4 regions of the Streptomyces sp. NPDC004539 genome follow, and region 1 is predicted to be linked to each of the others. Evidence: riboswitches for the same ligand, from Rfam matches in the RefSeq annotation. Region 1 holds a riboswitch; each other region holds the start of a gene.

Region 1 (7,771 bases):
AGTGAATCGCACAGCCCTGATGCCGCGCTCCATCTCGCTCGGCAGCTGCTCCCGGGCACTGCCGACAACGACCCTCTGGACTCCCTCCAGGTCATGGAACTGCTCGCACATCTCGAAAGCAACGGCTTCGAGCCACCCTCCCCGGTCCTGATCACCGAAATGACCATCGCCGGCGTCATCGGCGCCGAGAAATAGGGCCGCTGGGAATGCGGGCCGACGCACCTGGCACGATGAGCGGCACACCGATCATGATCGTCTCTTGGTGGGACCTCGGTCCGGGCGATCCCTCCGTGCACGACATGGAGGCCGACCTCTTTCACAGCTCCGACGACTGGTCTTCCTGTCCCGGTCTGCTGTCCAAGTACTGGCTGGCCGACCGCGAGAACCGTCGCTGGGGCGGCGTCATGGTGTGGGAACGGCGCCCGGCGGCCGACCTGCCGATCAACCGGGCCGCACAACTGATCGGGCGCCCGGCCGACATCCGTGTCAGTTTCGCGATACCCAAGCTCGTGCACGGAATTCAAGGCGATCCCCCCGTTCAGTGATGTGGTGAGGCCGCTTCCCACCTCGCGCCGTCCCAAGGAGAAACCGTGTCGCCCACAACCAACCCGGTACTGGACCTTCCCTACGACACCCGGCCCGACCCGGAGGAATACCTCCAGGCCGTTCTGGAGTGGCACTTCCACCCGGACACCGGATCGCCCTACTGGCTGGAGCGGGCCAAGTCGCTTGATTTCGACCCGCGTCGGGACGTCAGGACCTTCGACGACTTGCGGCTCTTCCCGAACGTCGCGAACGAGATGCGCAAGGTATCGGCCCAGGCACTGATCCCCCGGGGATACGGACCGAATCCCGAAATCGCGGGGGTGTACGAGAGCGGCGGCACCACCGGGGCGCCCAAGCGCGTGGTGTGCCCCCGGGACTGGCTGGACCGTCTGATCGCCTGGAGCAACGCCAACCTCGACGAACACGGCTTCCCGCGCGACGTCGACTGGCTCGGGCTCGTACCGTCCGGCCCCCACATCGTCGGGGAGATCTTCCGGCGCTCGGCGGCCACACACGGACGGCACGGCTTCCAGGTCGACCTGGACCCACGCTGGGTGAAGAAGCTGATCGCGGCGGGGAAGAAGGACGAGGCCGACTCCTACGCCGAACACGTCGTCGACCAGGCGGAGTTCATCCTGCGTACGCAGGACATCGGCGTGCTGACCATCACTCCCGCACTGCTGGAACGGCTGGTGCGGCGCGACGAGCTGGTCGCGCTCGTCAACGAGAAGGTACGTGCGATCCGCTGGGGCGGCACCCAGCTCGACCCGGACACCCATCAGCTGTATCGCACCGAGATCTTCCCCGGCCTCGTTCTGTACGGCCACTACGGCAGCACGATGATTCTCGGTATCGCCGGTCAGCGCGTGCCTGCGGGCGAGGAGGACACCTGTGTCTTCGACACCTTCTCGCCGTACGTGAGCTTCTCGGTAGTGGACCCGCGCACCCGTCGGCCGGTGTCCTACGGAGAACGGGGGCAGGTGGTGATGAACCACGTCTCCAAGGCGCTCTTCCTCCCCAACAATCTCGAACGGGACCTGGCCACGCGCGTCGAGCCGCTGCCCGGCCGCATCGGTGATGCCGTCGCGGACGTCGCGCCCGTCTCCCACTTCGAGAACGAGGCGGTTGTCGAGGGGGTCTACTGATGACGGAGCTGCTCCAGCTGGACGTACTCGGCCCCGCCGGCCCCTACCGCTCCCGCAACCGGGCCACGGTGGCGGATGTCGGTGGCCGGCCCGTGGCCGAGCTGAGCCTGGCGCCGACGGTGTACGTCGACCGCGCCATGGCGGCGCTGCGCAGGGCGACGCCGCTTCCGCTCGATGAGCGGGTCGCCGCCATCGCTCTCGCCGGGCGGCTGTTCGCCACCGGCACGATCAACGGCCAGACGGTCGCGGAGTACGAGCACGCGGTGAGCCGGGTGGGCGGCGTACCGATCCAGGTGGTGCGGGCCGCCACCGCGACCGCGATGTACCGCGCCGAGCAGTTGTACAACAGCCTCCAGCACGCCCGGCCCCGGGGCGCGGCCGGCGACTGGCGCGATCCGCTCACCCGCGTGGGCAGGGCCGTGTGGTCCCGGCGCGGGGAGGTCTTCGCCGTGCACGCCGCCGGAAACCATCCCGGCACCCACACTCTGTGGCCGGAGGCCCTCGCGTTGGGCTATCGCGTGGCGGTACGGCCGTCGCGGCGCGAGCCGTTCACCCCGCACCGGCTGGTGACGGCCCTGCGCATGGCCGGATTCGGCGATGACCACGTGGTGCTGCTGCCCACCGACCACGCCGCCGCCGAGGGCCTGTTGCGGGGCGCCGACCTGGCCTACGGCAGCGACGAGGTGATCCGCCGGTACGCCGATGACCCGCTCGTCCTGCCGTTGCATCCCGGCCGCTCGAAGATCCTGCTCACCGCGGAGACGGACTGGCTCGAGCACCTGGACACCGTCGTCGACTCGATCAGCCACCACGGGGGCACCGGCTGTGTGAACGCCACCGCTGTTCTCGTCGAGGGTGACCCGGCGCCTGTGGCCGAGGCCGTCGCCGACCGCCTCGCCCTCCTGCCCAGCCTTCCCCCCGAGGACGAGAAGGCCGTGCTCCCGGTGCAAGCGTCCCCTGTCGCGCGGGCGTTGGAGAAGTTCGTGCTGGACAAGGCGGCGGGTGCACGGGCTCATCTGGGGGGAGCCGGGTTCGTGGAGGAACTCGGTGACGGCAGCGCCGTGCTCCGCCCGGTGGTGCACCAGCTGGAGCGCCCGGACGACCCGAGGGCGGGTGTCGAGTTGCCCTTCCCCTGCGTGTGGGTCGCCCCCTGGTCACGTGCGGCGGGAATCGCGCCGCTGCGCGACACCCTCGTCCTCGGTGTTCACACCGAGGACGAGCAGCTCATCGACGCGCTCGTGGACGAACCGTCCATCACCAACGTCTACGTCGGTGACCACCCGACCCATTGGACGGCCACCGGTATCCCGCACGACGGATATCTCGCGCATTTCCTCATGCGCACCAAAGGGTTCATACGGGACTGAGCCGACACGGGAGCAGTCCGGTCACTTCCGGCATGGCCTCCGGCTGACCGCTCCGGGGGAGCTTCGCGAAGCCCCACAGGACCACGTGGCCGGATGCCCCGGCGCCCCCGATGACGCCTGGTGAGAGGGCCGCCAGGAAACGCCGGTTCGCCGCGCCGTCGTCCTTCCACTTGATCGTCGGAGTCCGTTCCCATCCCAACGCAACGTACGTCCTGTACATTTTTTACAGACGCCGACGGAAGGGGCTCCCATGAACCCGGCGACCGCTCGCCATGTCCTGCCCGAGTTCCACGAACGCACGGGCCACGGCCACCGCACGCTGGACCCGTACGCGAAGCTGCTGGAGGAGCGGATCGTGTTTCTGGGTGCCCCGGTGGACGACATCTCCGCGAACGACGTGATGGCGCAGTTCATGCACCTGGAGCACCAGGCCCCGGAGCGGGACATCTCGCTGTACATCAACTCCCCGGGCGGCTCGTTCACGGCGATGTCGGCGATCTACGACACGATGCGGTACGTCAGTTGTGATGTGGAGACGGTCTGCCTGGGCCAGGCGGGCTGGTCGGCGGCGGTGCTGCTGGCGGCCGGCACCCCGGGCAAGCGGCTCGCGCTGCCGGGCGCCCGGGTGGTCGTCGGCCCGCCGGAGCCGTCGGGCGAGTTCCGGGGGCAGGCCAGTGACCTCGCCATCGTGGCCGAGGAGCTGACCCGTACCCGCGCGCTCCTGGAGGAGATGCTCGTCCGCCACACGGGCCGCACCCCGGAGCAGGTGACCGAGGACGTCGAGCGGGACAAGGTGCTGGACGCGCGGGCGGCGGTGGAGTACGGCGTCGTCGACCGCGTCGTACCGAGCCGCCGGACGACCGGCGGGTGACGGCGGATGCTGCCGGAACTCCCGCCGCTCCCGGCGCTGACGCGCGCCGAGGCCGAGCTGGTCGACCAGTACCTGGCGGCCGTCGATCTGCTGGGCCGGATCAACCCCAGCCGCGACGGCGACACCTACCGGGGCCTCAGAGCCGCGCAGGCGCTGGTGGCCCGGGCGACGGCGCTGCGTGACGCGCTGACGCTGATGCACCAGCGGGGGGAGCACGAGGTGCACGCCCCGACCCTCGCGCGGGCCCTGCGCGTCCTGGACGGCGACCGGCGCACGGCCCGGGTGACCCTGCCCCCGGCGGGGAACTGACGCCCGGTACATGACGCACGGTCGGCACCCCGGGAAGCACAGAAGCACGCACGCGTGACGCCCCCTCGCTCCACGCGCGCGTGCCTCCGCCCGTGCTCCCTCCGGACGACGTACGGGGCTGTCGCGGGGTGCGTGATGACGCACCGTCTTCAGCCGTCCCCCGGGGCGGCGCGGGTGGCGTGGAACCGACCCCCGTTCGGCGTAACGAGGTTTCCCCCGGGCAGCCCTCCGCACTTGCGCAACCTGCGGATTCGGGGTGTGGACCGGGGCATTCCCGCCCTGATCGGGGCGTCGTCGGGTGACGGACACGTGACCGTTCTCTGAACTGTTCACCCGAATGGCCCAGTCGTGAGTAAGGCCACAAATCCTCGAATTCGTTGGGTATTTCGGTCACGAGTCCGTCAAGATCCCTGTCTGACGACAAGCCCCCGCCACAGAGGCGGGGCGGTCCGGGCGGACGCCGAGTCCTGCCGCCGTCCGGATGACCGAGTCGACAGGAGTGCATCGGCAGGAGTGGAGGACCCAGCAGTACGGGTCGCCGGGGCGGTCACACCATGACCGTGCCGGGCAGCCCTTGGGGTGAAGCCGTGGTGACACGGCCGGGCCAACTTCGCCAGCCCGAATCCGACAGGTCATCCTTCACAGGCGGTTGACGAAGGGTTGCGCATGACTGCGCTCAATCGTGTCCCGTCGATGATGGTCCGAGCCGGTACGGTCTCGGCGTTCGCACTGGCCGCCGTCGGCGGCTCCGTGGTCGTACCGGGCGTCGCCTCCGGCGCCGAGGCGGCCACCCCCGCGACGAAGGCACTTCAGGTCGCGGCGTCGAAGAAGGGCGCACCGTACAAGTACGGCGCCACCGGTCCGCACCGGTTCGACTGCTCGGGGCTCACGCAGTACGCGTTCAAGAAGGCGGGCAAGTCCCTGCCGCGCACCACCACCCAGCAGTACAACAAGACCAAGCACATCTCCGCGTCGTCGCGGCAGAAGGGAGACCTGGTCTTCTTCCACTCGGGCTCGAACGTCTACCACGTCGGGATATACGCGGGGGCGGGCAAGGTGTGGCACTCGCCGAAGACGGGTGACGTGGTGCGGCTCCAGAAGATCTGGACCAAGAGCGTCTGGTACGGCCGGGTCAAGTAGTGCCCGGTGCCGACGGCTGAGGCACGGCCGTCCAGGGCAGCTCGATGAAGACCGTCTTGCCGCCCTCCAGGGTGGGCCGCACGCCGAGCCGCCCCCCGCACTCCGCCGCGAGCGAGCGGATGATCACCATCCCCCGGCCGTTGTCCTGCTGGACAGCGGCCGGGAGGCGTTTGGGGAACCGCGGATGGCTGTCGGTGACGCCGACGCGGACCTGCTCGTCACGGTCGAGGACGAGGTCGAGGGTGAAGGTCGGCGACTGCCCCAGGGTGTGCTGGACGGCGTTGGTGGCGAGTTCGGAGACGATGAGGCGGATGGTCTCGGCGAGGTCCGCGCCGGGCGGCAGGCCCCACTCCGCGAGCGTGCCCGCGGTGAAGGTGCGGGCCGCGGCGACCGACACGGGGTCGCTCGGCAGGGTGACGGATGCTTCCAGGTGGTCTGCCATGGCGACGTCGTCCCTTTCTCACGGGACCGGCGTCCGACACGAGGCGGATGGTTCGAGTACGGTCCCGGAACTGGTGCTTCACCGTCAGACTGCCATTTCCGCGGCCGTCCTGTGCGGCGATCCACCAGGATGTGCATATATCTGTCGCCCGAAGCGGTGAACTCTGCTACGGCAGATCGGATTTGGGCGGCGTGCGAGAAGTAATGGGGAGTGAGGAGGAGGGCATGCAACACGGCCCCGCGGTACGCCGCCGCAAACTGGGCGCGGAACTGCGCGCGTTACGCAATCGGGCCCGGCTGACGAGCGGTGAGGCGGCCCGCCTGGTGGGCTGGCACCAGTCGAAGGTGAGCCGGATCGAGACGGGCACCAGCAGTGCGAAACCGGCCGATGTGGCGCTGCTGCTGGACGCCTACGGAGTGGCCGACGAACGGCTGCGCGAGCTGATGCTCGTGCTCGCCGGCGCCGACGAGGGGGTGGGCCGGGACCACTGGTGGCACGCCTACCGGGGTGTCCTGCCGCCCGCCTACCGGGACTTCATCAGCCTGGAGTCGCAGGCGAGCGCGATGCGCACGCTGGAGACGACCGTGGTCCCGGGGCTGCTCCAGACCCCGGAGTACGCCCGCGCGGTGACCCGCTCGGCGCTGGAGGGCGCGGACGCGGGACAGCTGGACACGCTGGTGGAGGTGCGGCTGGCCCGCCAGGACGTGCTGCGCGGGGACCCGCCGCTGCTGCTGAACGCCGTCCTGGACGAGGCGGTGCTGCGCCGGCAGGTGGGTGGTCCCGAGGTGATGGCGGCGCAGTTGGAACGGCTCCTGGAGGACGCGCGACTTCCCCAGGTGCGGCTCCAGGTACTGCCGTTCACCGCGGGGGCGCATATCGGCGTCACCGGGCCTTTCGTCATCTTCTCGTTTTCGAGCGTCTCTGATCTGGATGTGGTCGTTCTCGACCATTTGACGAGTAGTCATCACCTTGAGGGGAAAGAAGACCTCCGGGCCTACTCGGAGGCTTTCACCAACCTTCAGATCCACGCCCTTTCACCCGAGGACTCGTTGGATTTCATCGCCGGGATAGGTGACGGCGCGTAAGGAGGCACCCCCATGACAGCACTGCCTCGGAACGTACCTTCCGCAACCGCACTGCATGAGGCTCACTGGCTGCGCAGCAGCCACAGCACCGGAGCGAACAACTGCGTGGAGACGGCCCCGCACACGGGTCTCCTCGCGGTACGCGACTCCAAGTCCCCCACCGGACCCGCGCTGCTCTTCACCCCGGGGAGCTGGGCGGAGTTCACCTCCGCACTCTGATCACCCCTCGCACGGCCGTGCCCGCCGACTCATGGTCGTGTCGCGTCGATCACCCGCACCGCGCGGTCCAGCTCCGCCCCGGAGAGGTCCGCGCGGGCGGTCAGCCGCAGCCGTGAGACTCCGTCGGGCACGGAAGGGGGTCGGAAGCACCCCACGGCGAGTCCCCCGTCCCGGCAGTCCGCGGCCCAGCGGACGGCCGCCTCGGGGGACGGCGCGCGCACGGAGACGACCGCGGCGTCCGGACGTACCGCGTCCAGGCCCGCGACCGTCAGCCGGGTGTGCAGTTCGGAGGCCACCTCGCGGGCCCGCCCCGCCCGTCCGGGTTCGCGGCGCAGCAGCCTGAGGGCCGCGAGCGCGGCGCCGGCCGCCGCCGGGGCGAGTCCGGTGTCGAAGATGAACGTGCGCGCCGCGTTGACCAGGTGGTCGATCACCTTCGCCGGTCCGAGCACGGCGCCGCCCTGGCTGCCGAGCGACTTCGACAGGGTGACGGTGACGACGACGTCCGGCGCGCCCGCGAGGCCCGCCGCGTGCGGGGCGCCGCGTCCGCCGTCGCCGAGGACGCCGAGGCCGTGCGCGTCGTCGACGACGAGTCCGGCGCCCGCCTCCCGGCAGGCCGCCGCGAGCAGGGCCAGGGGGGCCGCGTCGCC
Region 2 (7,771 bases), on a different contig from region 1:
CTCCTACCTCAGCCCGGTCACGGCCCATCACTTCGGCATCCTCGCCCACGCCGGGCAAGCGGAGGTCGACCAACTCCGCCACCTGGTCGAGCAGTACAAGGACCAGGCGCCTCCCAACCACCCCGACCGAGCCACCCCCCTCACCTCCATGCTCGTAGGCGCCAAACTGGAACAACCACCCCCCACCCCACCCCCGAACGACACCCCCACCCACGACGACCACATCGACTTCCGCAACGGCACCTTCCACGGCCCCGTCACCGGAACGAACATCACCTACGTCCAGAACCCCACCTCCTCTCCCCACCCCAACCCCGCCACCTGGCCCGCCCTCGGCGACACCGACCCCCTCGCGCTCGGCGTGCGGGGAGCCTTGCGGCTGAAGGAGTGGCCGAGGCTGACGGAGTACGTGAACCGGGACGTGGAGGCGAGCCTGGAGGGGTGGTTCGAGGAGGACGGGCTGCTGGTGATCACGGGACGGCAGTTCGCGGGGAAGACGCGCACCGCGTGGGAGACCCTGTTCGTCGAACTCCCGCCGGAGACAAGGGTGTACACCCCCACCCCCGGCACCGACCTGCGCACGCTCCCCACCCTCCTCGCGAACCACCCCGGCCGATACGTCCTGTGGCTGGACGACCTGGACGCCCATCTGGGCCGACGCGACCTGGACACCCCCCTGCTGGCGGAGCTGAAGAGGGCCCGCGTCCCGGTCGTCGGGACGATGAACGACGCCGCGTACGAGGCACACATGGACGCCGCCGACACCCCCGCACACCGAGTCCTCGCCCAGGCCAGGGTGGAACGGCTCAGCACGGCATGGAGCGAACCGGAGCTGCGGCGCGCGGCGGACAGCGCGGACCCGCGGCTGGTGGAGGCGCTGGAGTGGAGAGGGGACACCGGCGTCACCCAGTACCTCGCCCTCGCCCCCCTCCTCGCCGAGACGGTCCGCCGCGCGTCCGGCGCCCGCAGCGGACGCCGCCCGCACCAGGGCCTGCTGCTCGCGGCCCTCGACCTCGTCCGCTGCGGCCTGCGCGCGGGCGTCCCGCTGAGCCTGGTGACGGAGACGTACCCGCTGTACGCCCACGCGCCCCTCCACGAGGACGCGTGGGAGCGGGTGTTCACCCCGCTGCACGACATCACCGGCCTCCTCCTGAGAGGCCCGGACGACACCTGCCGCCCCTACGGCTCCCTCATCGCCGACGCCCTGCGCGAACCGCTCGACCCGGTCCCGTGGAGCACCTGGCGCCACGCCCTCGCAGCCACCGCCGGCGACGCCCAGCACGCCGTACGCAGCACCGCCCGCGCTCACTTCACGCCGCTCGCGGAGGCGGGTGAGGGCCACGCCATGCACATGCTGGGCCTCATCAAGGAGGCGGACGGCGACCAGGAGACCGCGCTGCACTGGTACCGCAAGGCCGCGTACGCCGGTGTGCACCAGGTCGCGGAACAGGTCGGCCGGCTCCTCCTCGCGAGGAACGCCCCCGACCAGGCCCTCCCCTATCTCCTCAAGGCCACCGATCTGGCCCCCACCCCCTCCGCCCACCGCCTCCTCGCCGAAGCCCACCTCGCCCTCGCCGAACAATCCCTCCGCCGAGCCGCCGACACCGGCGACAGAAGCGCGGCCGGACAGCTCGGCGACCTCGAACTCCGCCTCGGCGACGCCTCCCGCGTCGCGCAGTACCACCTGCGCGAGGACCAGGACGTCTCCGTCGCCCGCAGCCTCGCCGCCTACCACGTCCTCCGCGGCGAGACCGAGACCGCCCGGCCCTACCTGGAGCGGGCGATCCACGACGGCGACGACAGGGCCGTACGCATCCTGGACGACATCAGGGCCGAGCCGCAGAGCCCTCAGGACGCCGAGTCGTACTTCCGGGGGAGCGCCGACCCGCTCGACCTCGCGCACCTCGGCGTCGTACTGGAGAGGTCGGGACGTAGTACTCAAGCGCTAGCCGCGTACGACGAAGCCGCCGCGAGCGGCGACTCCTTCGCCCGTGCCCGCGCCGAGGCGCTGCGCCGGGCACGGGATACCGTCGAGGAGTGACCAGCAGCAACACCAGCCACTCAGCCCCCACGACCCCGGCGCACACAGCTCCCGCTCCCACACCCCCCGCCCCCACCCTCTTCACCTGGGAGTTCGCCTCCAACCCCTACCCCGCCTACGCCTGGCTCCGCGAACACGCCCCCGTGCACAGGACCACCCTCCCCAGCGGAGTGGACGCCTGGCTGGTCACCCGGTACGCCGACGCCAAACAGGCCCTCGCGGACGCGCGTCTCTCCAAGAACCCGGCGCACCACGCCGAACCGGCGCACGCCAAGGGGAAGACCGGCATCCCGGGGGAGCGCAAGGCCGAGCTGATGACGCATCTGCTGAACATCGACCCGCCGGACCACACGAGGCTCAGGCGGCTCGTCAGCAAGGCGTTCACCCCGCGCAGGGTCGCCGAATTCGAGCCGCGCGTCCGGGAGTTGACGGACCAGCTCATCGACCGGTTCGCGCGCAGCGGCGAGGCCGACCTCATCCACGACTTCGCCTTCCCCCTCCCCATCTACGCCATCTGTGACCTGCTCGGCGTACCCCGCGAGGACCAGGACGACTTCCGCGACTGGGCCGGGATGATGATCCGGCACGGCGGCGGGCCGAGGGGCGGCGTCGCACGGTCCGTCAAGAAGATGCGCGCCTACCTCCTCGACCTCATCCACCGCAAACGCGGCGACCTGGGCGACGACCTCATCTCCGGCCTGATCCGCGCCTCCGACCACGGCGAGCACCTCACGGAGAACGAGGCCGCGGCGATGGCGTTCATCCTGCTGTTCGCCGGCTTCGAGACGACCGTCAACCTCATCGGCAACGGCACCCTCGCCCTCCTCACCCACCCCCACCAGCGCGAGCTGCTCCAGAAGTCCCTGGCCGCCGGTGAGACCCAGCTGCTCGAAACCGGCGTCGAGGAACTCCTGCGCTACGACGGCCCGGTGGAGCTGGCGACCTGGCGGTTCGCGACCGCCCCCCTCACCCTCGGCGGACAGCACATCGCCCCCGGCGACCCGGTGCTCGTCGTCCTCGCCGCCGCCGACCGCGACCCCGCCCGCTTCGAGCACCCCGACACGCTGGATCTGACCCGCCGTGACAACCAACACCTCGGGTACGGCCACGGCATTCACTACTGCCTCGGCGCACCCCTGGCCCGGCTGGAGGGACAGACCGCGCTGGCGACACTTCTCACACGGCTGCCGGACCTTCAACTCGCCGTGAGCCCCGAGGAGTTGAGGTGGCGAGGCGGTCTCATCATGCGTGGCCTGCGGACATTGCCGGTCAGCTTCACGAAGACGGCGTGAAAAGCAAACATGACACGCCCTCAACTCCGTGATCTTCACGTGATCTGCGCGGCATGAACTTGTGACAAGTGATCGTATGCCGATACGTTCGCAAGCCGGAGCGGCCCCACACCGCACCGAAGCGGCCCCGCGCCGCACTCCCCCTGTCGTCGTGAGAAAGGCGTCCGCATGCTCTCCGGGAACGGCCGTCACCGTCGCCCCCGCCAGGCTCCGGCCCTCCTCGTGGCCGCCGGAGTGACCGGCTCCGCGATCGCCATCCCCCTGCTCGGCGCGACCGGCGCGAGCGCGGCCGGCAACCCGGCCGGCGTCGAGGGGACGACCGTCTGGGACAAGGTGGCCGGCTGCGAGACGGACGCCGCCTGGGACGAGAACACGGGCTCCGGCCAGTTCGGCGGGCTGCACATCAAGCTCGACGACTGGAAGAAGTACGGCGGCCTCGCCTACGCCGAGCGCCCCGACCTCGCCGGCCGCGCCGAGCAGATCGAGGTCGGCAAGCGCATCCTCGCCGACCAGGGGCCGGGCTTCTGGCCCATCTGCGCGCTCACGGCGGGCCTGACGAAGGAGAACGGCGCGGCGGCGACGGACGCGAGCGCGAGCCCGGGTACGGGTTCGACCGGTACGTCCGGCTCGTCCGGAACGTCGGGTACGTCCAACGGGTCGGGCTCGGCGGCCGGTTCGGGCGCCTCCGGCGGTACGGACCCGGCCGCCTCGCCGTCGCCCACCCCCACTCCGGCGTCGCCGTCGCCGTCCCCCTCCACCCCCGGGAAGTCCGCCGAGACGACCCCCGAGGCGCCCGACTCCTCGGCCGAGGCCGGGAATTCCGCCGAGGCCGGCAAGAACAGCGGCTCGGGCCGGATCGTCACCCCGGACGCCCCACGGACTCCGGACGGTAAATCCACAGGAACGCCGAACGGGAACAGTGCGGAGAATTCGGACAATGCGGCACAGTCCGCCGGGTCTTGGAGCCTCGTCGACACGCGCGTCGGCGCGGCCGTCGGAGCCTTCCCGTTCCCGATCGTCCCGGTCGAGAGCGCGTCGACCCTCTCCACCGCCGGCACCGGCAAGCACCGCGGGGTGAGCGCGGACGAGCCGGCGTCGTACACCGTCCGGGTCGGGGACACGCTCAGCTCCATCGCCGACTCCCTTGAGCTTGACGGTGGATGGCGGGCCCTCTACGCCGCGAACGAGCGGCTCATCGGGGCCGACCCGAGCGCCATCGTCCCCGGTCAGACGCTGTCTCTCGGCAAGTGAACGAGAGCTGGGGCGGCGTACGCAAAGGCGTAAAAGCGGGCGGAAACACGGCAGTTCGGCGTCCGGCTTCGTGTTGAATGTCCGTTTTGGCGAAAGTGTGGGATGAGTCTCAGAAGCCCTGATCGTCTTTGAAAATCCGCTCGGCGCATGTCTACGGTCGTGACCGCTCGGCAACCCGAGCCCCGGCTGCCGCACACGCCGAATCCTGCCAGCGGCCGTCCGGGAACAGTCGTCGCGCAAGCGCCGTGGGCAGGAGCGGGGGACCCAAGGTAAGTGCTGGGGACGGTGGTTGACGCCGCCGGAACCGGCTTGGGGTGAAGTCACGGAAGTGACAGGGCAACTCAACCGGCCCTAACCCGACAGCTCACCTCGCAGGCGTCGGTGAGGGGATCGATCCATGCTGTTCTCCGGCAAGGGCAAGCACCGCCGCCCGTCCAAGGCCACCCGTGTCGTCGCGCTCGCCAGTGTCACGGGTGTGGCCGTCGCCGCCCCGCTGATGGCCGCGGGCAGCGCCTCCGCCGCCACCGCCTCCGAGTGGGACGCCGTCGCGCAGTGCGAGTCCGGCGGCAACTGGTCCATCAACACCGGCAACGGGTACTACGGCGGGCTCCAGTTCTCCGCGTCGACCTGGGCCGCGTACGGCGGCACCGCGTACGCCTCGACCGCCAACCTGGCCAGCAAGTCGCAGCAGATCGAGATAGCCGAGAAGGTCCTCGCCTCGCAGGGCAAGGGCGCCTGGCCGAGCTGCGGTGTGGGCCTGTCGGGCGCCACCTACAGCGGCGGCTCGTCCTCCAACTCCGGCTCGTCGTCGAGCGGTTCCTCGTCCAGCGGTTCCTCGTCCAGCGGTTCCAGCAGCCGTACCGAGACCCCCGCCGCCACCCGCTCCACCGAGCGTCCGGCCGCCGCCAAGAAGACGACCCCCTCCAAGACCGTCACCACCCCGACCGGCCAGAAGGTCAAGAAGGGCGACGGCGAGTACAAGGTCGTCAAGGGCGACACCCTCAGCTCCATCGCCGCCAAGCACAAGGTGGCCGGCGGCTGGCAGAAGCTGTTCCAGCTCAACAAGGACATCATCCAGGACGCCGACCTCATCTACCCGGGCCAGCAGCTCCACCTCAAGTAGACAGCCGGTCCGCAGCTGAACCACAGGCCGCTCACATCCGTGGACCTCACAGTAGAGCTCTCGTGAGGACCATCCCCCCCCGTTCTCACGGGCCCCCGCTCCGGTGCGTGTTCCCCCGTACGCACCGGAGCGGGTTTTTTTGCGGGCAGTTTTGTTCCGTTCAGAAACAATTTACTCTCGGTTCTGCCATCGGGGCGGTGGGCGGGCTGGCCGTTCGCCCCGGGCCGGTTAGGCTCGTCTCGCAGAACCTGTGCCACATTCCAAGAAGGAGATGCTCGTGCCGTCCATCGACGTCGTCGTAGCCCGGGAAATCCTCGACTCGCGAGGCAACCCCACCGTCGAGGTCGAGGTCGGCCTCGACGACGGCAGCACCGGTCGTGCCGCCGTCCCGTCCGGCGCCTCCACCGGTGCCTTCGAGGCCATCGAGCTGCGCGACGGTGACCCGAACCGCTACCAGGGCAAGGGTGTCGAGAAGGCCGTCCTCGCCGTCATCGAGCAGATCGGCCCGGAGCTCGTCGGGTACGACGCCACCGAGCAGCGCCTGATCGACCAGGCCATGTTCGACCTGGACGCCACCGACAACAAGGGCTCGCTCGGCGCGAACGCCATCCTCGGCGTCTCCCTCGCCGTCGCGCACGCCGCCTCCGAGGCGTCCGACCTGCCGCTCTTCCGCTACCTCGGCGGCCCGAACGCGCACCTCCTGCCGGTGCCGATGATGAACATCCTGAACGGCGGCTCGCACGCCGACTCCAACGTGGACATCCAGGAGTTCATGATCGCGCCGATCGGCGCCGAGTCCTTCTCCGAGGCCCTGCGCTGGGGCACCGAGGTCTACCACACGCTGAAGAAGGTCCTGAAGACGAAGGGCCTGTCCACCGGCCTCGGCGACGAGGGCGGCTTCGCGCCGAACCTCGGCTCCAACCGGGACGCCCTGGACCTCATCCTCGAAGCGATCAAGCAGGCCGGGTACGTCCCCGGTGAGCAGATCGCCCTCGCGCTCGACGTCGCCGCCTCCGAGTTCTACAAGGACGGCAAGTACCTCTTCGAGGGCAAGGAGCGCTCCGCCGCCGAGATGACGGAGTACTACGAGGAGCTGGTCGCGGCCTACCCGCTCGTCTCCATCGAGGACCCGCTGTTCGAGGACGACTGGGCGGGCTGGAAGGTCCTCACCGACCGCCTCGGCGACAAGGTCCAGATCGTCGGCGACGACCTCTTCGTCACCAACCCCGAGCGCCTCGCCCGCGGTATCGAGGACGGCGCCGCCAACGCGCTCCTCGTCAAGGTCAACCAGATCGGCTCCCTCACGGAGACCCTGGACGCCGTCGAGCTGGCCCAGCGCAACGGCTTCAAGTGCATGATGTCCCACCGCTCCGGCGAGACCGAGGACGTCACGATCGCCGACCTCGCCGTCGCCACCAACTGCGGCCAGATCAAGACCGGCGCCCCGGCCCGCTCCGAGCGTGTCGCCAAGTACAACCAGCTCCTGCGCATCGAGGAGATCCTGGACGACGCGGCGGTGTACGCCGGCCGGTCCGCGTTCCCCCGCTTCAAGGGCTGAACCTCTAGGGGCTGATCCCCCTAAGGGGCGCCCCTTGAGAGGCGTCGTCCGTACGTCCCCGTACCCGGTCCCGTACCGTGTGCGGGGACGTACGCACGTATGAACGGGAACGGGAGGCGCGGCGCATGGCCGTCAAGGACAAGGACCGGTTCTCCACCGCGACCAGACTCCGCGCCCTGGGCGAGCAGACCGCGGCCCGTGTCTACCGCTCGCAGAACAAGCGCCAGCAGCGCCGCTCCCGGCTCACCGGCCGCGCCGCCCTCCTCGCGCTCGTCCTGTGCACCCTCGTCGTCGCCCTCGCCTATCCGATGCGGCAGTACGTCTCCCAGCGTGCCGAGATCGCCGATCTGGAACGCGAGCAGGAGCAGGCGCGGGAGCGGGTCGAGCAGCTCCGGGACCTGAAGGCCCGCTGGCAGGACGACGCGTACGCCGAGCAGCAGATCCGGCTGCGTCTGCACTACGTCCTGCCCGGCGAGACCGGGTTCGTCGTCGTCGACCCGGACGCG
Region 3 (7,771 bases), on a different contig from region 1:
GAAGGCGACCTCCGCCTCGTCGGCGGGGCCGGTCGCGGGCAGGCCGTCGGGACCGATGCGGTCATAGCGTACGGTGGCGATGAACTCGCCTCCGACGGTGGCGGCGAGTCCCACCCGGTCCACGAAGTCGTGGTGCGTGAAGCGGTGGACGTCCTTCGCGGACAGGCGCGGGTAGGGCGCGAAGAAGCGGTAGTACTTCGACTCGTCCGACACCTGCTCGTAGAAGCTGACCAGGCGCTCGGCGTCGTCGGCGGTGATGGGCCGCACGCGCGCGGTGCCGCCGTCGCGCAGCACCACGTCGGCTTCCCAGTGGGCGGGGTACTCGTGCCGCTCCTGCGCGCTCTGCATGGGGCCCAGCGTACGGCTCGCGTCCGACAACGGCGCGAGGCAGTCTGGGGGACGGAAGACGGCACGAACCGGACCGAGGCCGCGGTCCGGACGGCCGTCCCGGGGACGCCGTCGTGGCTCCTCCGGGAACGCTTCACGTGTGGAAAACTGGTCTAGACAACCCTGAACACCGAAGGGCAGCATCACATGGCTGAGCGCCGCGTCACCATCGGCTGGGCGGAGGGCCTTCACGCCCGCCCCGCCTCCCTCTTCGTCCGATCCGCCACGGCCACCGGCGTACCGGTCACGATCGCCAAGGCGGGCGGCACCCCCGTCAACGCGGGCTCCATGCTGGGCGTCCTCGGCCTCGGCGCCAAGGGCGGCGAGGAGGTCGTCCTGGCCTCCGACGCCGAGGGCGCGGACGCCGCCCTCGACCGGCTGGCCAAGCTGGTCTCCGAGGGTCTCGACGAGCTCCCCGAGACCGTCTGACGACGCTCCACGCGCGCGTACCGAGCCGCGTCACCCTTTCCAGGTGGCGCGGCTCCGTCGTTTCCGGGCACCTCGGAATGAATTGCCCGGCATAAGGACCGCGGGGCGCGCGGGCGCACACGGAAGGCGCGCACCGGGAAATTCACGGCGCACTCCGGAAAAGGGCAGCGGAAATAGCCCTCGGATAATTACCTGTTCTTTGTATACGGCGCCCGTGTTAATGCCGCAGGCCGGTCATGTTTACGGCGTGTTGCGAAGTCCTCACACGGTCGGCGCCGGCGAAGCGCAGCCGGTGGGCGGCGGTGGAGCGCTCGGTGTGCAGGGCGGTGACCGCCCGCGCGCGTTCGGCGTCGCCGCGCGCGACGGCGTCGACGATCGCGCCGTGCTCGGCCCAGGAGTCGACGGGGGCGACCGACGGCTCCACGGCGTACATCCAGGCGATCTTGTGGCGCAGCTGGGTCAGCGTCGAGGTCAGGGCGTGGCTTCCGCACGCCTGGGCGAGCGTCTCGTGGAACCAGCCGCCCAGGGAGCGCAGATCCTCGCTGTTACCCCTCCTGGCCCGCTCCTGGCCCAGCCTGACGAGTCCGCGCAGCACCTTCAGATGGGCCTCGGTGCGCCGCTGGGCGGCCCGCGCGGCGCCGAGGGGCTCCAGCAGCAGCCGCATCTCCAGCAGGTCGGCGGCCTCCTGCTCGGTCGGCTCGGCCACGCACGCGCCCGCGTGCCGGCGGGTCACGACGAACCCCTCGGCCTCCAGCGTGCGCAGCGCCTCACGGACGGGGACGCGGCTGACGCCGTACCGGCGCGCGAGGAGTTCCTCGGTGAGACGGCTGCCGCGCTCGTAGACACCCGAGACGATGTCGTCCCGGATGGCCGTGCACACCGAGTGCGCCGGAATACGCATGACCGACCTCCGCCTTAATCCCCGTGAAACGCCGTCGAACGCAGCCGATCGACGTGTGTTCCGTGACTCTATTGCAATGCGCCGGAATTTCCGATGGCGGGCCGGAATCCATGGATATTTTTTGGACAGAAGTGCGTCCGAAACGTCGAAAGCCCCGGCCGAGGGGGCCGGGGCTGGACGATCTCGCGCGTCAGACGCCGACGCCGTGCGCGCGCAGATAGGCGACCGGGTCGATGTCGGAGCCGTACTCCGGCGTCGTCCGGGCCTCGAAGTGCAGGTGCGGGCCGGTCACGTTGCCCGTGGCACCGGAGAGGCCGATCCGCTCCCCCGGGGTGACCGTCTGCCCCACGGAGACGGAGATCGACGACAGGTGGCCGTACTGCGTGTAGGTCCCGTCGTTCATCCGGACGACGACCTGGTTGCCGTAGGCGCCGCCCCAGCCGGCCTCGACGACGGTGCCGAGCCCGACGGCGTGCACCGGGGTGCCGGTCGCGGCGTGGAAGTCGATGCCCGTGTGGCTGCCGGAGGACCACAGGGAGCCGCCACTGCGGTAGCCGGTGGAGACGTAGGAGCCGGTGACCGGGGCGACGAAGGCGTTCAGGCGGGCGCGTTCGGCCTCCCGCGCGGCCCGGGCCTCGGCCAGGCGCGCGGCCCGGGCGTCCTCGGCGGCCTGGGCGCGCACCGCCTCGGTCCGCGCGCGGGCGGCGGCCCGCTGGACGGCCTGTTCCTGCACGGCCGCGTGGTCGTCGGCGTGCGCGGCGACGGTGTCCAGGCGCACGGTGACGGTGTCGTCCATGGCCGGAGCGGCGTTCGCGGCGGTCGGTTCGGGGGGAGAGCCGGCGGCCAGCGCCGAGGTCGTGAGCGCCGCTATGCCCGCCGCGCGGGCGGTCGTACGCTGCATCCGGCCCGCCTTGCGGCGCTTGCCGGTGGCGCAGGTGAACGCCATGAGGTCGTGTTCGTCCTTTCCTTCCCTCTCGCCTACCGGGTTAGCTGACGGGTTCGGAGCAGGAAGGTCTCCTACGGGCGCACGCGCCCGATTCACCCCAGGGACTGGGTGGGTCCCCGGCTCCCCTGGCTCGCGCCGTACGGGGACTCGGCGATCGCTGTCCGGTGCCGCGGTGTGCGGCGTACTGCCCGACGAACAGCCCGGACGACGCTAGAGGGGCCGCCGTCGATTCCCAAACGCACAGGGGTTTTTGTAGCGCACACCACAGGGCAGAGGCGAACGCTCCGGACTAAAACGGTCATCACCGGGAACGCGCGTTCGGATGCGGTGTCGCTGTGCGAACGGTGAACGCGCGCGTGGGGGACGCCTGACATCCGGCGTCCCCCACGCGCGCGTGCCCGTCGGCTGTCGGCTCCTACTCGGCCGTCACGACCCGCACCGGGCCGATCCCGAGGGCCTCGACCGGCTCCCGGATCTCCTTCGCGTCACCCACGAGGATCGTGACGAGGCGGTCGACCGGGAAGGCGTTGACGGCGGCGGCGGTCGCCTCGACGGTCCCCGTGGCGGCGAGCCGGCGGTAGAGGGTCGCCTGGAAGTCGTCCGGGAGGAACTGCTCGACCTGGTCGGCGAGGGTCCCGGCGACGGCCGCGGCGGTCTCGTACTTGAGCGGCGCCACACCGACGAGGTTCTGCACGGCGAAGTCGCGCTCGGCGTCCGTGAGGCCCTCGGCGGCGAGCGTGCGCAGGACGGTCCACAGGTCCGCGAGCGCGGGACCGGTGTTGGGCGTGTCGACGGAGCCGCTGATGGCCAGCATGGAGGCGCCGGAGCCGTCCGGAGCGGACCGCATGACCTGCCCGAAGGCGCGCACGCCGTAGGTGTAGCCCTTCTCCTCTCGCAGGACGGCGTCCAGACGGGACGTCAGGGTGCCGCCGAGGCAGTACGTACCGAGCACCTGGGCGGCCCACACGCGGTCGTGCCGGTCGGCGCCGATCCGACCGATCAGCAACTGCGTCTGGACGGCGCCGGGCCGGTCGACGATGACGACGCGCCCGGTGTCGTCGGCGGTGATCGGCGGGACCGGCCGGGACTGCGCCGAGGAGCCCGTCCAGGCGCCCAGGGTCTCGGCGAGCAGGGCGTCGAGGTCGATGCCGTTCAGGTCGCCGACGACGACCGCGGTGGCCGTCGCGGGGCGGACGTGCCGGTCGTAGAAGGCGCGGACGGCGGCGGCGTCGATCTTCTCGACGGTCTCCTCGGTGCCCTGGCGCGGGCGCGACATGCGCGCGTCGGCCGGGAACAGCTCCTTGGAGAGCTCCTTGGCGGCCCGCCGGGAGGGGTTGGCCAGCTCGTGCGGGATCTCGTCGAGCCGGTTGCGCACCAGCCGTTCGACCTCGCCCTCGGCGAACGCGGGCGCGCGCAGGGCGTCGGCGAGCAGTCCGAGGCCCTTGGCGAGCCGGGAGGCCGGGACCTCCAGGCTGAGCCGGACGCCGGGGTGGTCGGCGTGCGCGTCGAGCGTGGCGCCCGCGCGCTCCAGCTCGGCGGCGAACTCCTCGGCGGAGTGCCGGTCGGTGCCCTCGGAGAAGGCCCGCGCCATGATCGTCGCGACGCCGTCCAAGCCGGTCGGCTCGGCGTCCAGGGGCGCGTCGAGGAGGACCTCGACGGCGACGACCTGCTGGCCGGGGCGGTGGCAGCGCAGGACCGTCAGGCCGTTGGTGAGGGTGGCGCGCTCGGGCGCGGGGAACGCCCAGGGCTTGGCCTCGCCCGCCTGGGGCTGCGGGTGGAAGTCCATCGTGGCGAGCTCGGTCACTTGGCCGTCTCCTCGTTGTCGTCGCCGGCCTCTACGGTCGCTTCGCGCGCGGGGTCGCCGGGGACGTCCGCGTCCTCGGCGGTGTCGGGGTGCTTGGGCTCGTAGACGAGCACCGCGCGGTTGTCGGGCCGCAGGCGCGCCTTGGCGACCTCCTGGACTTCCTCGGGGGTGATCTCCAGCACGCGTCCCACGGCCGTGAGGGCGAGCTGCGCGTCGCCGAACAGGACGGCGAACCGGCACAGTTCGTCCGCGCGGCCGGCGACCGTGCCGAGCCGGTCCAGCCACTCGCGCTCCAGCTGGGCCTGCGCGCGCTCCATCTCCTCGGCCGTCGGGCCCTCCGCGGCGAACCGGGCGAGCTCCTCGTCGATGGCGGCCTCGATGACGGGCACCTCGACGTCCCCGGACGTCTTGACGTCCAGCCAGCCCAGGGAGGGCGCCCCGGCCAGCCTCAGCAGGCCGAAGCCGGCCGCGACGGCGGTGCGGTCGCGCCGTACGAGGCGGTTGTACAGGCGGGAGGACTCGCCGCCGCCGAGGACGGTGAGCGCCAGGTCCGCCGCGTCCCCCGCGCGCGTGCCGTCCTCGGGGAGCCGGTAGGCGGCCATCAACGCGCGCGCGGGGACCTCCTCGACGACGACCTCGCGCAGCTCACCGCCGATGACGTCCGGCAGGGAGCCGTCGCGCGGCGCGGGCTTGCCGTCGTGCCCGGGGATGGAGCCGAAGTACTTCTCGACCCAGGCGAGCGTCTGCTCCGGGTCGATGTCGCCGACCACCGACAGGACCGCGTTGTTCGGCGCGTAGTACGTCCGGAAGAACGCGCGCGCGTCCTCCAGGGTCGCCGCGTCCAGGTCGGCCATCGAGCCGATGGGCGTGTGGTGGTAGGGGTGGCCGTCCGGGTAGACGAGGGCGGTCAGCTTCTCGAACGCCGTCCCGTAGGGGACGTTGTCGTAGCGCTGGCGGCGCTCGTTCTTGACGACGTCGCGCTGGTTCTCCATGGACTCGTCGTCCAGGGCGGCCAGCAGGGAGCCCATGCGGTCGGCCTCCAGCCAGAGGGCGAGCTCCAGCTGGTGGGCGGGCATGGTCTCGAAGTAGTTGGTGCGCTCGAAGCTGGTGGTGCCGTTCAGGGAGCCGCCGGCGCCCTGGACCAGCTCGAAGTGGCCGTTGCCCTTGACCTGGGCGGAGCCCTGGAACATCAGGTGCTCGAAGAGGTGGGCGAGGCCGGTGCGGCCCTTGACCTCGTGGCGCGAGCCGACGTCGTACCAGAGGCACACCGCCGCGACGGGGGTCAGATGGTCCTCGGAGAGCACCACGCGCAGGCCGTTGGCCAGGCGGTGCTCGGTCGCTGTCAGGCCCCCGGAGCCTGCCTGGGCGGTGGCCGTGTGACCCATGGGCATGTACGTCCCTTCGATCGCGGCGCGGTCCTCGAACCGCGGAGTTTCCTGCCGGTCCTGTCACTGTATGCAAGCGCGCGGACGGTCGGCGAAGTTCCCGGCGGACGTACGCCGAGAGCGGATCGCGTAACCTGCGGGCGACCGTGGGGGAACGGCCCGTGCTCGCCCGTCCGGGCCCGTGACACCGGGCCCTGGCCCGGGTTGTCAGTGCCACGGTCCACAATGGTCGACGTCAGACCCTTGAGACACGTCACGCACGAGCGAGTCCGGCCCTCACCGGGGCCCGGGCTCCAGGGGCAGAGGGCAACCCGGCCCGCTCGGCACCGACTTGAGCGCCCCGCAGGTAAGCGACCAGAAAAGAGGAGCCGGCAGCGATGGCCCGCCGCAGCACGAAGACCCCACCGCCCGACGACTCGTTCGAGGAGCGAATCCTCGACATCGACGTCGTCGACGAGATGCAGGGCTCCTTCCTCGAGTACGCCTACTCGGTCATCTACTCCCGCGCCCTGCCCGATGCCCGCGACGGCCTGAAGCCGGTCCACCGCCGCATCGTCTACCAGATGAACGAGATGGGCCTGCGCCCCGACCGGGGCTACGTCAAGTGCGCCCGTGTCGTCGGCGAGGTGATGGGCAAGCTGCACCCGCACGGCGACGCGTCGATCTACGACGCGCTGGTGCGCATGGCGCAGCCGTTCTCCATGCGCGTGCCCCTCGTCGACGGCCACGGCAACTTCGGTTCCCTGGGGAACGACGACCCGCCGGCCGCCATGCGGTACACCGAGTGCCGGCAGGCCGAGGCGACGAGCCTGATGACCGAGTCGATCGACGAGGACACGGTCGACTTCGCCCCGAACTACGACGGCCAGGAGCAGGAGCCGGTGGCGCTGCCCGCCGCCTTCCCGAACCTCCTGGTGAACGGCTCCTCCGGGATCGCGGTCGGCATGGCGACGAACATGCCGCCGCACAACCTGGGCGAAGTCGTGGCCGCCGCCCGGCATCTGATCCGCTATCCGAACGCGGACCTCGACGCCCTGATGAAGTTCGTCCCGGGCCCCGACCTGCCGACGGGCGGCCGGATCGTCGGCCTGGACGGCGTCCGGGACGCGTACGAATCGGGCCGGGGCACGTTCAAGATCCGGGCGACGGTCGCGGTCGAGACCGTGACGGCCCGCCGCAAGGGCCTCGTCATCACCGAACTGCCCTTCGCCGTCGGCCCCGAGAAGGTCATCGCCAAGATCAAGGACCTGGTCGGCTCGAAGAAGATCCAGGGCATCGCCGACGTCAAGGACCTCACCGACCGGGCGCACGGCCTGCGGCTGGTCATCGAGATCAAGAACGGCTTCGTCCCGGAGGCCGTCCTGGAGCAGCTCTACAAGCTGACTCCGATGGAAGAGTCGTTCGGCATCAACAACGTCGCCCTGGTCGACGGCCAGCCGCTGACGCTGGGCCTCAAGGAGCTCCTCGAGGTCTATCTGGACCACCGTTTCACCGTCGTGCGCCGCCGCAGCGAGTTCCGGCGCGGCAAGCGCCGTGACCGGCTGCACCTGGTGGAGGGCCTGCTCACGGCCCTCGTCGACATCGACGAGGTCATCCGGCTGATCCGCTCCAGCGACAACAGCGCGCAGGCGAAGGAGCGCCTGATGGAGCGCTTCTCCCTGTCGGAGATCCAGACGCAGTACATCCTGGACACCCCGTTGCGCCGGCTCACCCGGTTCGACCGGATCGAGCTGGAGTCGGAGAAGGAGCGGCTGATCGCGGAGATCGCCGAGCTGACCCGCATCCTGGAGTCGGACGCGGAGCTGCGCAAGCTCGTCTCGACGGAACTGGCCGCGGTCGCCAAGAAGTTCGGCACCGAGCGGCGTACGGTCCTGCTGGAGTCGTCCGGCGCCACCGCGTCCGCCGTGCCGCTCCAGGTG
Region 4 (7,771 bases), on a different contig from region 1:
GACGGCCGCGCCGCCGCTCCTCGGGGTGAGCGTGAACTTCAGGGGCAGGCCCGTCTCGGCGTCGACGGCGATGCTGATCGCGCCGACCGTCGTACCGGACTGCTTGGGCGTCACCAGCAGTTTGTAGGCGTCGCGGCCCGCGACGTGGACCGTGCCGTCGACCTTCACCGAGGTCGTGGGGTCGAGGGACTTCAGGGTCTCTTCCGTGAGGTCCTTGGGGGTCGCCGGGGCCTGCGACTGCTTGCGGGCCGCCTCGGAGAGCGTGGAGTGGTAGACCTCGTTCGACTTGCTGTCGTAGCCCCAGACGTCCTTGCCGTTGTGGACGAGGCTGTACTCCGCGGCGTTCTCCAGGAGGGAGAGCTTCTGCTTCTCGGGGCCGTCGGTGGCCACGCGCAGCGTGTGCGTGCCGGAGGCCAGCTCCATGAGCTTGGTGGAGGGGTCGGCGGAGGAGCCGTCCGAGGACTGGGTCGCGCCGGCGAGGAGGCCGCTCTCCAGGCCGCCGAGGTCGGGCAGGCCCAGGTCGGTGGTGATCTTGACGGTGCCGGAGAGCTGCTGGACGTCCGACGCGGCGACCTTGTCCAGGAGCTGCTGGGCCGTTATCCGCGGCAGGTCGGGGTCGCCGGAGTCGGCGAGGGCGGGGACGAGGCCGATGGTGGCGGCGGCCACGCCCACGACCGTCACCGGAACGACGTACCGCGCGGCCGTCCTGCGGCGGCGGGACCTCGCCTCGTCGGCGTCGGTGACGGGGGTCGGGGTCTCGTGGTCGTCGGTTGCGTTCGGTGCCATGTCTGCCTTACCTCCGTCGAGTTCGGCGGCCGGTGGGCACCTCCGCGCGCCCCACCCCTGACCGCCATTCTCACCCGAATCGGTGAGTCGTGGTCCTGTGTTCCGCATCCATCACACCAAACCGGACCAGTCCCCGGCGTCACCCCGCAGAGTCAACTCCGCGTACTCCTGGGGTATGACACGGCACTCCGGCGTCCCGTAGTCCCCTAGGGGGTCGCGTCGTCGTACCTGGTGGTGAGGGCGGGCGGAACGCAAGCCGGATCAGGGGTTTGACCTGCGGATATACGGAGCCCTAGCCGGCCCGGTGGACCACCGCGTCGCACATCTCCACGAGGGCGAGTTTCGCGTCGCAGTCGGGGAGGGGGGACAGGGCGGAACGGGCTTCCTCGGCGTAGCGGACCGTGTCGCGGCGGGCCTGTTCGAGGGCGGGGTGGGCGCGCAGGGCGGCGAGGGCCTCGGCGTGACGGGTGTCGTCGGTGAGGTCGGAGTCGAGGAGTTCGCACAGGGCGACGTCCTCGGCGAGGCCGAGCCGGGCGGCGCGCTCGCGCAGGCGCAGGACCGGGAGCGTGGGGATGCCCTCGCGCAGGTCCGTGCCGGGGGTCTTGCCGGACTCGTGGGAGTCGGAGGCGATGTCGAGGACGTCGTCCGCGAGCTGGAAGGCGACGCCGAGGCGTTCGCCGTACTGCGTGAGGACGTCGACGACGGTCTCGTCCGCGCCGGAGGTCATCGCGCCGAAGCGGCAGGAGACGGCGACCAGGGAGCCGGTCTTGCCGGCGAGGACGTCGAGGTAGTGGTCGACCGGGTCGCGGCCGTCGGTGGGCCCCGCGGTCTCCAGGATCTGGCCGGTGACGAGCCGTTCGAACGCCTCGGCCTGGATGCGGACGACCTCGGGCCCGAGGTCGGCGAGGATCTGGGACGCGCGCGCGAAGAGGAAGTCACCGGTGAGGACGGCGACGGAGTTTCCCCAGCGGGCGTTGGGGCTGGCCACCCCGCGCCGGACCTCGGCCTCGTCCATGACGTCGTCGTGGTACAGCGTGGCGAGGTGGGTGAGTTCGACGCCGACCGCCGACGGCACGACACCGGGCGCGTACGGGTCGCCGAACTGCGCGGAGAGCATCACCAGCAGTGGCCGGAATCGTTTGCCCCCGGCGCGCACGAGGTGCTGCGCGGCCTCCGTGATGAAGGGGACCTCGCTCTTGGTGGCTTCGAGCAGGCCCTCCTCGACGGCCGCCAATCCGGCCTGGACATCGGCTTCCAGTGCCTGGTCCCGCACGCTCAGCCCGAACGGCCCGACGACGGTCACGAGGGATCTCCTGTCTGCTGTTGCCCACGGGCGAATGTTGGCGATTACACGGTTTGTCGATAGGTCGCTGCCCTCACTCAAGTCAGCGTATCCGGTCACGTTTCGATCACCGATAGCCCCCACGGTTACAGCACGGGCGCTATCGGATCACGCCCGTTATGCATCCGATCGACCAATAAGACACGTCATATTCAGACATAAATACCTTGTGTCCATTTTGCCGTTATTGCTATTTCGTGAGTTGAGTCACGGGCACTTTCTTCACCCACCCTCCCCCGCACCCCTCCTCCGCCGTTCCCCCGTTGGCCAGTTGACGCTTGGCGATCGCAAAGGATCAAGCACCCCATACGCCTCAGGCAGAGGTCAATAGGGACGAGATGTGAATCCGGCACTTGTTCCGGACATGTGCTCTCGCATACGTTCCGCCGGGTCGGGCGGACGCCTAATCCTGCCGCCGCCCTTCACCACCCCATCGACGAACCACTCGCGTACGGCAGGAGCGGGGGACCCAGGTAGTACGCCGCACCGGACACGCTCCGGGACGGCTAGGGGTGAAGCCGTGCCACCTCCCCGGTGGACCGGCCGGGCACCTCCCCGCCCGAACCCGACAGCTCACCTCGCAGGCGCCGGAGAGGAACACCGCCATGCCTGCAATCCGCAAGAAGCGTCTCGCCCGAGCCCTCGCCGTCGCCGCCACCGGCACGGCCCTGCTCGCCCTCCCGATCGTCGGCGCGACCAGCGCGTCCGCCGCCGGCGGCACCTCGTCGACCACGGTCGCCGGGTACCCGAACACCCTGGACGGCTGGATTCGCGAGTCCCTCGCGATCATGGCCCAGAAGGGCATCCCGGGCAGCTACGACGGCATCTACCGCAACATCATCCGCGAGTCCTCCGGCAATCCCTGGGCCATCAACAACTGGGACTCCAACGCCGCCGCCGGGACGCCCTCCAAGGGCCTCCTCCAGGTCATCGACCCGACCTTCCAGGCGTACCACGTCTCCGGGACCGCGTACGACCCGTACGACCCGGTCGCGAACATCACCGCCGCGTGCAACTACGCGGCGGCGGTGTACGGGTCGATCGACAACGTGTTCGGCGCGTACTGACCGTCCCTGTGGGAGCCCCGGTTTCGGATCGGGGCTCCCTCGGCGTCCGTACCGGCCCTCCAAGGGCTCGCGTTACGGAAACATCCGTTCAAGAACGGTCGCCACACCGTCCTCCTCGTTCGAACCGGTGACCTCGTCGGCCACCGCCTTGAGCTCCGGGTGCGCGTTCGCCATCGCGACCCCGTAGGCCGACCACTCGAACATCGGGATGTCGTTCGGCATGTCCCCGAAGGCGACCGTGTCCTCCGGGGCGACCCCGAGGCGCTCGGCGGCCAGCGCGAGACCCGTCGCCTTCGTGACACCGCTCGGCTGGAGCTCGACCGTGCCGGGCCCCGACATCGTGACGGTGGCGAGCGAACCGACCGCCGCGCGCGCGGTGGCCGCCAGTTCGTCGTCCGTGAGCGCCGGGTGGCGCAGGAGCACCTTGCTGATCGGCTCGCACCAGAGATCCTCGCGACGGCCCACGCGCAGCGCCGGGAGCGTCGGGTGCGGCATCAGGTAGCCCGGTTCGATCAGCGTCAGCCCGTCCACGCCGTCCTGGTCGACGGCGGCGTACACCTGGCCGACCTCCGCCTCGATCTTGCCGAGCGCGGTCTCCGCGAGTTCGCGGTCGAGCGTGACGGACCACAGCAGGCGGTCCGCGCCGGCGTCGTACACCTGCGCTCCCTGGCCGCACACCGCGAGCCCTCTGCCGCGCAGGATCTCCAGCAGGGGGCGCACCCGGGGGGCCGGGCGGCCGGTCACCACCAGGTGCCGCGCGCCGGCCTCCACGACCCGCTGGAGGGCGTTCAGCGAGCGGTCGGAGAAGGTGTCGTCGGCGCGGAGCAGCGTGCCGTCCAGGTCGGTGGCGACGAGGGCGTACGCGCGCGTGCCGGAAGCGGGGGTGGTGGGTGCGGCCATGATCAGAGAATACGGACCGCACCGGCCCCGGGAGGCCCGACCGACCGGCTCGCCCCGGCCCGCGCCCGCCACAGGCCCACGACCTCCGGGAGCACCCGCGAATCGGCCACACGTCGCCCCGCGCGGGAGGGCCGGAAACCGGTCGCCCGGCAGGGGAACGGGCACCCGCGCGGAGAGACCGGTTCACCTGGCGCGCGCACGCGCAGGAGGGCCGGTTCGCGAAACCGCCCTCCCGCGCGGGGCGACGGCGGCGTCCTTCCGGCGGCCCGGTGGCCCTCCGGGGTGACGTTCGTCATCGAACTGCCATCGAATTCCCAACGCTTCTGCGAAGACTGCACCGGTTGGCAACAACATGAGCCGCTATCTACCGCGGGCCCTGTCTGGAGGGGTACGGTCCAGGTGTCCAGGGGGGACTTGATCGGGGGGTCAGGTTGAACAGTGGGCGCATTCGTGTGCTGCGCGCGCAGGAGTTGGGCGAGGGGGAGCGGGAGCGCTGGCGTGCGCTGCGCGCCGTGTCGCCGGCCCCGCGCAATCCGTTCATGGAACCGGAGTTCGTCGAGGCCGTGGGGCGCGTACGGGCGCGTGCGCGGGTCGCGGTGGTGTACGAGGGGCGTGAACCCGTCGGGTTCCTCCCCCACGAGCGCGGTCCGCTCGGTATGGGCCAGGCCCTCGCGCACGGCGTCTCGGACGCCCAGGGCGCGATCCTGGCGCCCGGACTCGGCCTGGACACCGCCGAGTTGATGCGGGCCTGCGCCCTGTCGAGCTTCGCCTTCGACAACCTGGAGGCGGAACAGGCCCTGTTCGTCCCGCACGCCGCCGCCGAGTACCCGGCCTATGTCATCGACGTCGAGAAGGGCTACGAGACCTACGAGTCGGTGCTGCACGGCCAGTCGCCGAAGTTCCTGCGGACGACACTGGCGAAGGAACGCAAACTGGGCCGCCAGGCGGGCGAGTTGAGGTTCGTGTTCGACGAGCGGGACCCGGCCGCGCTGCGCGCGCTCATGGCCTGGAAGTCCGCGCAGTACCGCCGCACCGGCCGCCGCGACCGGTTCGCGCAGGAGTGGATCACCCGCCTGGTCGGGCTGCTCGCGCAGACGCGCGCCCCGGAGTGCGCCGGCACGCTCTCGGTCCTGTACGCCGGTGAGCGCCCCGTCGCCGCGCATTTCGGGCTGCGCTCGTCGACCGTGCTGGCCTGCTGGTTCCCGTCGTACGACACGGAGTTCGCGAAGTTCTCGCCGGGGCTCGTGCTGCATCTGCGGATGGCCGAGGCGGCGGCGGCCGAGGGGATCGGCACGCTCGACCTCGGGCGGGGCGCCGCCGAGTACAAGGACGCGCTGAGGACCGGGGAGATCCCCGTGTACGAGGGGGCGTGGACGCGGCCGGGGATGGGGTCGGCGCTGTACTGGCTGAGCCGGGAACCCTCGCGCCGGGCACACCACTTCGTGCGCGGGCGCCCACGGCTCGCGAGCACCGCCGCGCGGGTGCTGAAGGGTGCCGGGCGGCTGCGGGGCGGGGCCGGTGGAGGGTCGGCCGGGGGGTCTGCCGGAGGGGCGACCGGGGGATCGGCCGAGGGATCAGCCGGGGGGTTCGACAAGAAGGGTGCCTGACAGGGACGCCTGGCAGGTGTCTCCGAACATCAGGGGGGTTCATGTCCCGTACGACCCGTACGTCTCAGGTACGGGCCGAGATACGGCGGTTCCTCGCCGTGCGGCCCGTCCAGATCGCCGAGGTGGACCTGACCGGCACGGAGGCCGGGGCGGGGGCCGGACCGGGGGTCGCCTCAGGAGCCGCTTCAGGGGCCGGTTCAGGGGTGACCCTGAGACCGGGGCCGGGCAGTCCGCCCGTGGCCTCGGGGCCGGTGTTCGCCCTGGTCCGCCGGGAGGGGCGCCCGGTGGGCACGGTCCTCGGGGAGATCCCGGAGGGGGCGGACCCGAAGGCGGTGCTCACGGAACTGGCGGAGCGGCTCGTCGCCGACTCCCCCTCTCCGTACGCCGGTTCACCGCCGTACGGCTCCCCGCCCGCCCCGCCGCCGTACACCACCGTCGTCATCGCCACCCGTGAGCGGGCCGGGAAGCTGGTGCACGCGCTCGATTCGATGCTGGCGCAGGATCATCCGCGGTTCGAGATCGTGGTGGTGGACAACGCGCCGGTGACGGAGGCGACGCGGGAGCTGATACGGGAGAAGTACGCCGAGCGGGTGAGGTACGTGTGCGAGCCGGTGCCGGGGCTCGCGGTCGCGCACAACCGGGGGGTGGCCGTGGCACGCGGGGAGGTCGTCGCGTTCACGGACGACGACGTCGTCGCCGATCCTCGCTGGCTCACCGAGCTGACCTCGCCGTTCGCCTCGGACCCGGGGCTCGGCTGCGCGACGGGGCTGATCCTCCCGGCCCGGCTGGGCACCCCGGCCCAGGTCCTCCTGGAGAGCCACGGCGGCTTCTCGAAGGGGTTCGCGCCGAGGACGTACGACCCCGCCGAACCGCCCGCCGACCAGCCCCTGTTCCCCTTCACCGCCGGGCGGTTCGGGTCGGGGGCCAGCATGGCGTTCCGTACCGGAGTACTACGGGAGGCAGGCGGGTTCGACCCGGCGACCGGGGCCGGGACCCTGGCGCGCGGGGGCGACGACCTGTACGGCTTCGTCAGGGTCCTGGCTCTCGGGTACCGGCTGCACTACACGCCGTACGCCGTCGTCTGGCACCACCACCGGGAGACCTGGCGGGACCTGGAGACACAGGCGTACGGGTACGGGGCGGGGCTGGGCGCGTATCTGACGGCGGTCCTGGTCAACAGCCCCGGTCTGCTGCCGGCGTTCCTCGCACGGCTGCCCAAAGGAGTCGCCTACGCACGGGAGTTGACGGCTCGGCGGGAGCCGGAAGGGGCGGGGGAAGTGGCCGCGGTGGAGCGGGCGTCGGGGCGGGGGGTGCCGGTCGAGGGCGGCGGGGCGGGGGCGTCTCCCGGGGATGGCTCGGGGGTGCGCTCCGGGGGGTCCTCGGGGGTGTCGTCAGGGGCGGTGCCGGAGGCGTTGGCAGGGGCGCCGGGAGCGTTGTCGGGGGTGCCCTCAGGGGCGCTCTCGGGGGCGCGGCCGGTTCCTGTCGGGCCCGGGAAGCACGGGGTTCGGGACCATCCGTGGCCGCGTCGGCTCTCGCGGCTCCAGCGGCGCGGGATGCTCTACGGTCCGGTCGGTTATCTGCGGGCGCGGTGGGCGCTGCGCGGGGCTCGGGGAGGGGCGCGGTGAGCGGCGGCGAGGGTGTCATACCCGTGTTCCTGTATCACGCCGTGATGGACGAACCCCCGGACTGGATCGCGGAGTTCACGGTGTCGCCGAAGCTGTTCGGGGCGCATCTCGACGCGGTCGTCGACAGCGGCCGGACCCCGGTCACGATCAGTGCCCTCGCCGAATTCCTGGCCGGGCGGGCGGAGTTGCCGCCGAGACCGGTGCTGCTGACGTTCGACGACGGGTTCGCGGACCTGCCGGGGCCGACCGCCGAGGCGGTGTTCTCGCGAGGGCTCACCGCGACCGCGTACCTCACGACCGGGGCCATCACCCCGGGAGAGCGCAGCCTGTTGCCGCCCGCGCCGATGATGCCGCTGGGCGGGGTCGTGGAGCTGGAGCGGGCCGGCATGGAGATCGGCAGCCACACCGTCACGCACGCGCAGCTCGACACGCTCGCGCCCCGGG

The links. A riboswitch is a leader RNA that binds a small molecule or an ion and turns the genes downstream of it on or off. The one in region 1 is predicted to bind cyclic di-AMP.
Positions count from the first base shown of each region.
Region 2: it holds a riboswitch for cyclic di-AMP, as region 1 does, so the genes downstream of both, ABZX85_RS41035 (transglycosylase family protein) here and ABZX85_RS16795 (C40 family peptidase) in region 1, are expected to answer to the same signal.
Region 3: it holds a riboswitch for cyclic di-AMP, as region 1 does, so the genes downstream of both, ABZX85_RS04295 (M23 family metallopeptidase) here and ABZX85_RS16795 (C40 family peptidase) in region 1, are expected to answer to the same signal.
Region 4: it holds a riboswitch for cyclic di-AMP, as region 1 does, so the genes downstream of both, ABZX85_RS18350 (transglycosylase SLT domain-containing protein) here and ABZX85_RS16795 (C40 family peptidase) in region 1, are expected to answer to the same signal.

Region 1 covers NZ_JBEXLS010000007.1:93,822-101,592, reverse strand. Annotated here, with positions in the region: gene ABZX85_RS16825 (hypothetical protein) at 1-195, shown strand, start outside; gene ABZX85_RS16820 (hypothetical protein) at 231-545, shown strand; gene ABZX85_RS16815 (phenazine antibiotic biosynthesis protein) at 591-1,691, shown strand; gene ABZX85_RS16810 (aldehyde dehydrogenase family protein) at 1,691-3,058, shown strand; gene ABZX85_RS16805 (ATP-dependent Clp protease proteolytic subunit) at 3,309-3,929, shown strand; gene ABZX85_RS16800 (hypothetical protein) at 3,936-4,238, shown strand; cyclic di-AMP (ydaO/yuaA leader) riboswitch at 4,712-4,901, shown strand; gene ABZX85_RS16795 (C40 family peptidase) at 4,905-5,378, shown strand; gene ABZX85_RS16790 (ATP-binding protein) at 5,371-5,820, opposite strand; gene ABZX85_RS16785 (helix-turn-helix transcriptional regulator) at 6,045-6,905, shown strand; gene ABZX85_RS16780 (DUF397 domain-containing protein) at 6,918-7,124, shown strand; gene ABZX85_RS16775 (8-amino-7-oxononanoate synthase) at 7,154-7,771, opposite strand, start outside.
Region 2 covers NZ_JBEXLS010000029.1:76,707-84,477, reverse strand. Annotated here, with positions in the region: gene ABZX85_RS41050 (hypothetical protein) at 1-2,041, shown strand, start outside; gene ABZX85_RS41045 (cytochrome P450) at 2,038-3,333, shown strand; gene ABZX85_RS41040 (transglycosylase family protein) at 3,502-4,584, shown strand; cyclic di-AMP (ydaO/yuaA leader) riboswitch at 4,771-4,977, shown strand; gene ABZX85_RS41035 (transglycosylase family protein) at 4,982-5,707, shown strand; gene eno (phosphopyruvate hydratase) at 5,979-7,265, shown strand; gene ABZX85_RS41025 (septum formation initiator family protein) at 7,391-7,771, shown strand, end outside.
Region 3 covers NZ_JBEXLS010000002.1:127,758-135,528, reverse strand. Annotated here, with positions in the region: gene ABZX85_RS04310 (GNAT family N-acetyltransferase) at 1-348, opposite strand, end outside; gene ABZX85_RS04305 (HPr family phosphocarrier protein) at 535-816, shown strand; gene ABZX85_RS04300 (GntR family transcriptional regulator) at 1,034-1,717, opposite strand; gene ABZX85_RS04295 (M23 family metallopeptidase) at 1,908-2,663, opposite strand; cyclic di-AMP (ydaO/yuaA leader) riboswitch at 2,678-2,826, opposite strand; gene ABZX85_RS04290 (pitrilysin family protein) at 3,079-4,467, opposite strand; gene ABZX85_RS04285 (pitrilysin family protein) at 4,464-5,858, opposite strand; gene ABZX85_RS04280 (DNA topoisomerase IV subunit A) at 6,230-7,771, shown strand, end outside.
Region 4 covers NZ_JBEXLS010000008.1:58,897-66,667, reverse strand. Annotated here, with positions in the region: gene ABZX85_RS18360 (DUF2092 domain-containing protein) at 1-786, opposite strand, end outside; gene ABZX85_RS18355 (polyprenyl synthetase family protein) at 1,079-2,089, opposite strand; cyclic di-AMP (ydaO/yuaA leader) riboswitch at 2,553-2,728, shown strand; gene ABZX85_RS18350 (transglycosylase SLT domain-containing protein) at 2,734-3,195, shown strand; gene ABZX85_RS18345 (HAD family hydrolase) at 3,268-4,095, opposite strand; gene ABZX85_RS18340 (GNAT family N-acetyltransferase) at 4,527-5,702, shown strand; gene ABZX85_RS18335 (glycosyltransferase) at 5,744-7,327, shown strand; gene ABZX85_RS18330 (polysaccharide deacetylase family protein) at 7,351-7,771, shown strand, end outside.